DNA from 2 places in the Staphylococcus sp. 510 genome. Region 2 is predicted to be linked to the other one. Evidence: predicted binding sites of a transcription regulator. Region 2 holds the regulator's gene; the other holds the start of a gene.
The links. The regulator LexA, encoded in region 2, represses DNA repair genes until DNA is damaged. The targets are predictions, from matches to a motif close to CGAACATATGTTCG.
Positions count from the first base shown of each region.

Region 1: the regulator LexA is predicted to act here: its motif matches at 2,246-2,259, upstream of uvrB (excinuclease ABC subunit UvrB).

Region 1 is NZ_JBXVVK010000005.1:35,731-39,172, forward strand. Features, by position in the region: gene uvrA (excinuclease ABC subunit UvrA) at 1-38, opposite strand, end outside; gene uvrB (excinuclease ABC subunit UvrB) at 46-2,031, opposite strand; gene AC2D8K_RS04905 (CsbA family protein) at 2,364-2,591, opposite strand; gene AC2D8K_RS04910 (YfbR-like 5'-deoxynucleotidase) at 2,597-3,238, opposite strand; gene AC2D8K_RS04915 (COG3942 and LysM peptidoglycan-binding domain-containing protein) at 3,437-3,442, opposite strand, start outside.
Region 2 is NZ_JBXVVK010000001.1:54,805-58,246, forward strand. Features, by position in the region: gene guaC (GMP reductase) at 1-489, shown strand, start outside; gene AC2D8K_RS00290 (CAP domain-containing protein) at 504-1,535, shown strand; gene lexA (transcriptional repressor LexA) at 1,724-2,347, opposite strand; gene sosA (DNA damage-induced cell division inhibitor SosA) at 2,490-2,723, shown strand; gene AC2D8K_RS00305 (DUF896 domain-containing protein) at 2,903-3,139, shown strand; gene tkt (transketolase) at 3,273-3,442, shown strand, end outside.

The DNA of each region.
Region 1 (3,442 bases), on a different contig from region 2:
GCTCTTGCACCTTTCACTACTATGGATGGTTCTCTCATTTAAATGTCACCCTTCTGATTTTAATTCGAATAACATATCTCTTAATTCTGTTGCTCTCTCAAAGTCTAAATCTTTAGCTGCTTTTTTCATTTCTTTTTCTATATTTTCTATCGTTTTTTGACGTTCTTTTTTCGTCATTTTCTTAGGTACTTCTGTTTGTTTATTTTCATTAGTATCATCACTTTCGACAGTAGCACTGATAACATCATGAATTTTCTTATTGATGGTTTTAGGTGTAATACCGTATTTCTCATTATGAGCCATTTGAATATCACGTCGTCTTTGCGTTTCATCAATGGCGTATCTCATTGAATCTGTAATCTTATCTGCGTACATAATAACTTCACCGCGATCATTACGCGCTGCACGCCCAATGGTTTGAATTAAGGAACGATTGGAACGTAAAAATCCTTCTTTATCTGCATCTAAGATAACAACTAATGAAACTTCGGGAATATCTATCCCCTCTCTTAATAAGTTAATACCAACAATTGCATCATACGTACCCATACGTAAGTCTCTTATGATTTCAATTCTCTCGAGTGTTTTAATTTCGGAATGAAGATAATTGACTTTTATTCCTGCTTCTTTCATATATGTTGTTAAATCTTCACTCATTTTTTTAGTTAATGTGGTAACAAGTACCCTTTCATTTTTATCAATTCTATCTTGAATTTCACTTAACAAGTCGTCAATTTGATTTTCTGTAGGGCGTACATCAATTTTCGGATCTAACAATCCAGTTGGTCGAATAATTTGCTCTACCATTTCGTCTGTATGTTCTATTTCATAAGGTCCTGGTGTTGCAGATACATAGACTAATTGATTCGTTTTTTCTTCAAATTCTTCAAATTTTAATGGTCTATTGTCTAATGCGCTAGGCAATCTGAATCCATGATCAACTAAAACTTGCTTACGTGCTCTATCACCGTTATACATCCCTCTCACTTGAGGTAGTGTTACGTGTGATTCATCAATCATGATTAACCAGTCATCTCCAAAGTAATCAAGCAATGTATACGGCGTAGAACCTAAAGATCTTAACGTTAAATGTACGGAGTAGTTTTCAATACCTGAACAGAATCCCATCTCACGCATCATTTCCAAATCATAATTAGTTCGTTGTTCTAACCTCTGTGCTTCTAAAAGTTTATTTTCATCTCTTAATTCTTTTAAACGTTCTTCTAATTCTTTTTCAATTCGTTCAATCGCAACTTTCATCTTTTCTTCACGCGTAACGAAGTGGGAGGCTGGGAAAATTGCAAAATGTTCACGTTCTCTTATAACTTCGCCAGTTAAATAGTTCACTTCTCTAATACGATCGACTTCATCACCAAAAAATTCTACCCGAATACACATTTCTTCTCTAGAAGCAGGGAATATTTCGACTACATCGCCTCGTACTCTAAAGGTACCACGTTGAAAGTCTATATCATTTCTAGTATATTGCACATCAACTAGTTTTCTTAATAATTCGCTACGTTCCATTTCCATGCCCACACGCACACTGACAACTAAATCTTTATATTCTTCTGGATTACCCAAACCATAAATACAACTCACACTCGCTATGATAATAACATCATCTCTCTCAAACAAAGCGCTTGTTGCTGAGTGTCTTAATTGGTCAATTTCATCATTAATAGACGCATCTTTTTCAATAAATGTATCTGTCGATGGTACATAAGCTTCTGGTTGATAGTAATCATAGTAACTCACGAAATATTCCACCCTATTTTCTGGGAAGAATTCTTTGAATTCACTATATAATTGTCCAGCCAATGTTTTGTTATGTGCAATAATTAATGTTGGTTTACCTACTTGTTGTATAACATTACTCATTGTAAATGTTTTACCTGTTCCAGTTGCACCAAGTAGTGTTTGATGTCGCTTTCCTTCTTTAACACCTTTAACAATTTTCTTTATTGCTTCAGGTTGATCACCTTGAGGATCGAACTCTGAATTTAATTTGAATGGATAATGTTCAACCATTACTACATACGCCTCCTGTATTGTTTACAACTCAACTTTTATTACTCAAGATTATTGAAATCATTTTATTCTAAAGATTATCACCGTTTAATACATTATTTATTAATTACTTTCCCTAGTTAACCTATTGTCATACATCATTTTGATGATATCGTTAACGTAAATATTAGCACTGAATTTATTTTCTATTTTAACAAATCTCGAACATAAAATACAAACATTTGTTCGCTAACATTTTTATATTATAAGATAAATAAAAAACAAACATAGCTTAGCAAACTATGCTTGTTCTTATAGACTTTTTATCAATCAATTTGTATGTTAATCAAGTTTTATTCTTCTCTCTTATGGAATTCTAGTTGATCTATGATTAAATAACCCGCTAATAGCGATACAACATCAATAAATATAATCCATTCACTATGAAAAAAGCCTTTATATATTGAGGTTGCGATTAATATTAATGTAACAGAGGTACCAATCCATTTATTTTTAGTCACTACACTAAAAAGCACAATTAAAATACAAGGAAAAAAGGCAGCACATGCATACCAAATCATTTATTTCACCTGTTTCTTTTATTTAGTATTGTCATCGTAGTTTCTCGTAATTCTGTTCTAGGAATGAAGTTTTCTGTTAGCATTTCAGGAATAACATTATCAATAAAATCATGAACAGAAGCTAAATGATCGAATTGCATAATTGTTTCTAAACTCATTTCATATATTTCAAAAAACAAAGGTTCTGGGTTACGTTTTTGTATTTCACCAAATGTTTCATAAAGTAAATCGATTTTATCTGCTACAGCAAGTATTTGCCCCTCTAACGAATCATCTTTACCTTCTTGTAACCTTTGTCTGTAAATGTCACGATATTGTTCAGGGATTTCTTCCTTAATAAAATTCTCTACCATTTCTTCTTCAACTTGTGAAAAAAGCATTTTCAATTCTCTACTTGCGTACTTAACTGGCGTTTTAATATCACCTGTAAACACCTCTGCAAAGTCGTGGTTTAGTGCTTTTTCGTATAAGCTCTTCCAGTCTATAACATTTCCATTATATTCTTCAACAGTACCAAGATATTGAGCAATTTTAGTTACTTTGAACGAGTGTGCAGCAACATTATGCTCAAAATATTTGAATTTACCAGGCAACCTAATAAGCTTTTCCATATCAGAGAGTCTTTTATAATATTGATGTATGCCCATTCCGTGATGCCTCCTTCTCATTTAATCATAGATGATACTTAGTTTCATTATACCAATCATCATCATGATTAAAAGCAATATCTTAATGTTGATTTCAACTTAATCGATTATATGCAAATGAATTAATATAAAAATAAGCAGCAACGTAATCATGTCAATTACGTTACTGCAATATCAAACTTTAATACGTATTCAAATTTAATG
Region 2 (3,442 bases):
ACGAAGGTAGGTATCGGACCTGGTCGAGTTTGTATAACTAAAATTAAGACAGGATTTGGTACAGGTGGTTGGCAATTAGCTGCACTTAATTTATGCAGTAAAGCAGCTCGAAAGCCATTGATTGCTGATGGTGGTATACGAACTCACGGTGATATTGCTAAATCAATCCGTTTCGGGGCTTCAATGGTTATGATTGGTTCATTGTTTGCAGCACACGAAGAATCACCGGGAGAAACAGTTGAACTCGAAGGTAAACGCTATAAAGAATATTTTGGTAGTGCTTCCGAATTCCAAAAGGGCGAACATAAAAACGTTGAAGGCAAAAAGATGTTTGTAGAACATAAGGGATCATTGAAAGATACTTTAAAAGAAATGCAACAAGATTTACAAAGCTCTATTTCTTATGCGGGTGGAAAAGATTTAAAATCACTTCGAACAGTAGATTATGTGATTGTTAGAAATTCAATCTTTAACGGAGATAGAGACTAAGTATCTTATGGTAGGTGACTACAATTAAAAAGTTTCTCGTATTTTTTGTCGCATGTTTATGTTTAGTCATTTTTCTGCCACTGAATGAGTTAAAGCCACTTGAAAAACTTCAAATAGAAGTTAGGCAACAGATAGATCATTGGGCATTTGGAGATTCTAATGAAGAAGATATAAGTTTGGATGTTCCAAATAAACAAGAGTTTGCTATTAATAATGTTCAAATGAATATGTCAAAAAAAGAAGTAGAAGATAAATTAGGTAAAGAAAAGCGCATCACTTCTAATGAATATGGTACCAACTGGTATACGTATTACGATGATGATTATAACCAATTTGTCATGATTAGTTATATTAAAGATAGAGTAAACGGTATGTATACTAATCAAAACTTAATTTCTTCTCAGTCTAAAATAAAATATGCGACACCTAAAAACAAGGTGAGAGATCGTTTAGGTAAACCTCTTGATGAGATAAAAAAAGGGAATAAGCGATTCGAAATTAAAAATGATGAAGATGAATATGATGTATTTCACAAAAAGCATATTTATACTACAGTTTTCTATGATAAACATGAAAAGAATGGTGTCACTGCGTTATATCAAGTAAGTGACGAAATGGAAAATAGGCTTCAAGAGCAATATGGTGCACCTTCTAAATCTTTAGAAAAAAGTTTTGAATTACAGGATTTTGATATCGTTAATGCAGAAAGAAAGCAAAGACAATTATCAACATTAAGTTATTCTAAATCCATTTCTGACACTGCTAGAAAGCATAGCCAAGATATGGTAGAAAATAGTTATTTTGATCATACTGATTTAAATGGAAAATCGCCATTTGACCGATTGAAAGCAGATCGTCATGATTTTAATGCAGCTGGAGAAAATCTAGCCTATGGACAACAAAATAGTATATATGCTCACGAAGGATTAATGAATTCATTAGGACACAGAAAAAACATACTAAATGATAGCTTTTCAACTTTAGGTGTCGGCGTCGATTTTAATGATCAACGACAACCATATTGGACAGAAAATTATACTGGTTAATCGTTTAAAACAATATATGTTGGGGTACTAAGTAGTTGTAAGGAAGTAGATAGAATGTCAACTAAATCAAAACAACAACCTGATATCTTAGAAAAAGTAAAAGAAGTTTTGAATAAGAATCAAAATAAAAAGGATTAGGCTAATGGCCTAATCCTTTTTTTATAGGGGGTTATGAGGATAAGTTATGATTACATTTCTCTATATAAACCGATTACTTTTCCAACTACTATAACATTATCTAAGTAAATTGGATCCATTGTACTATTTTCTGGTTGTAATCTGTATCGGTTCTTTTCTTTATAAAATCTTTTAACTGTTGCTTCATCATCTTCAGTCATCGCAACAATGATATCGCCATTTTCTGCGATTGTTTGACTACGAACGATGACTTTATCGCCATCAAGAATACCTGCTTCAATCATACTGTCTCCAACAACATTTAAAATAAAGATATCGCTATTATGTGTGGAAGTTAAGTGTTCAGGTAATGGAAAGTATTCTTCAATATTCTCGACTGCAGTAATTGGAATACCGGCTGTTACTTTACCTATTACAGGAACATGAATCGTTTCTTCCATACTAATATTATCGTTTAATTGTTCGCTAACAATTTCAATTGCTCTAGGTTTAGTAGGATCGCGTTTAATATAGCCTTTTTCTTCTAATCTTGATAAATGACCATGAACGGTTGAACTTGAGGCCAATCCTACTGCTTCACCAATTTCGCGAACACTTGGCGGATACCCTTTTGATTGAACAATCTGCTTAATGTAATCATATATTTCGCTTTGTCTTTTCGTTAATTCTCTCATATATAGGCACTCCCTAGTTTTATTTAAGTTTATTATAGCATCTCTATAATCAAATAACAAACGTTTGTTCGTTAAAGTGTTGACATGGAACATCTGTTCTGTTAAATTATAAATACAAACAAACGTTCTAGGAGTGAATTTCATGTTAACAAAACAAACAAAGACATTTTTAACATATATAGCAGTATTTTTAGTATCTTGCCTTATCTTTTTAGTATTCTTCTTAAGTGTTAATCAAAGTGCACATTCAGAACAAACGTACGAAATGACAGATCATGAAATTCATCAGAATGCTAACCAAAATGAACATCAAGTACCTAATAATGATGGGAACAGCGAACATAAATCTGGGTCTATGTTCGCATTAGCCCACTAAGATAGATTAAATAAAGAGAAAGTGAGCGTAACGATTTGGTTATGCTCATTTTTTTGTTATATTTTATGGAAGGTTTATCAAGGCTATATTATTATAAGAATATAAAAATATATGATATAAGGTTAGAAAATTATGATATATATAATTGAACAATAATTGAGATGAAAGTAGGAAGTTGAATGTCCAAAAATGATTTGAATATTGATAGAATTAATGAATTAGCTAAAAAGAAGAAAGAACAAGGTTTAACTAACGAGGAAGCAAAAGAGCAATCTAAGTTAAGAAAAAAATATCTTGATTCATTTAGAGAGGGATTCAAAAAGCAATTAGAAAATACTAAAGTGATAGATCCAGAAGGTAATGACGTTACTCCTGAAAAATTAAAGAAAATTCAACAGAATAAGAAAGAAAAATAAGCGTGAAATTTTATCATTTTAGATTTATTTTAATAGAAAAACTGAGGGATTTTTCAGATTTTTCTTTATGAATTTATATTAAAATAAGTTATAATTAGTTTGAGGTATTATTTGAAGAAGGGAAGAAAATATAATGTTTAATAAAGAAGATCAATTAGCAATCGATACGATTCGTGCTTTAAGTATCGATACAATAGAGAAAGCCAATTCAGGACACCCTGGTTTACCAATGGGTGCAGCACCAATGGCATACACACTATGGACAAGACACCTAAATTTTAATCCCCAATCTAAAGATTATTT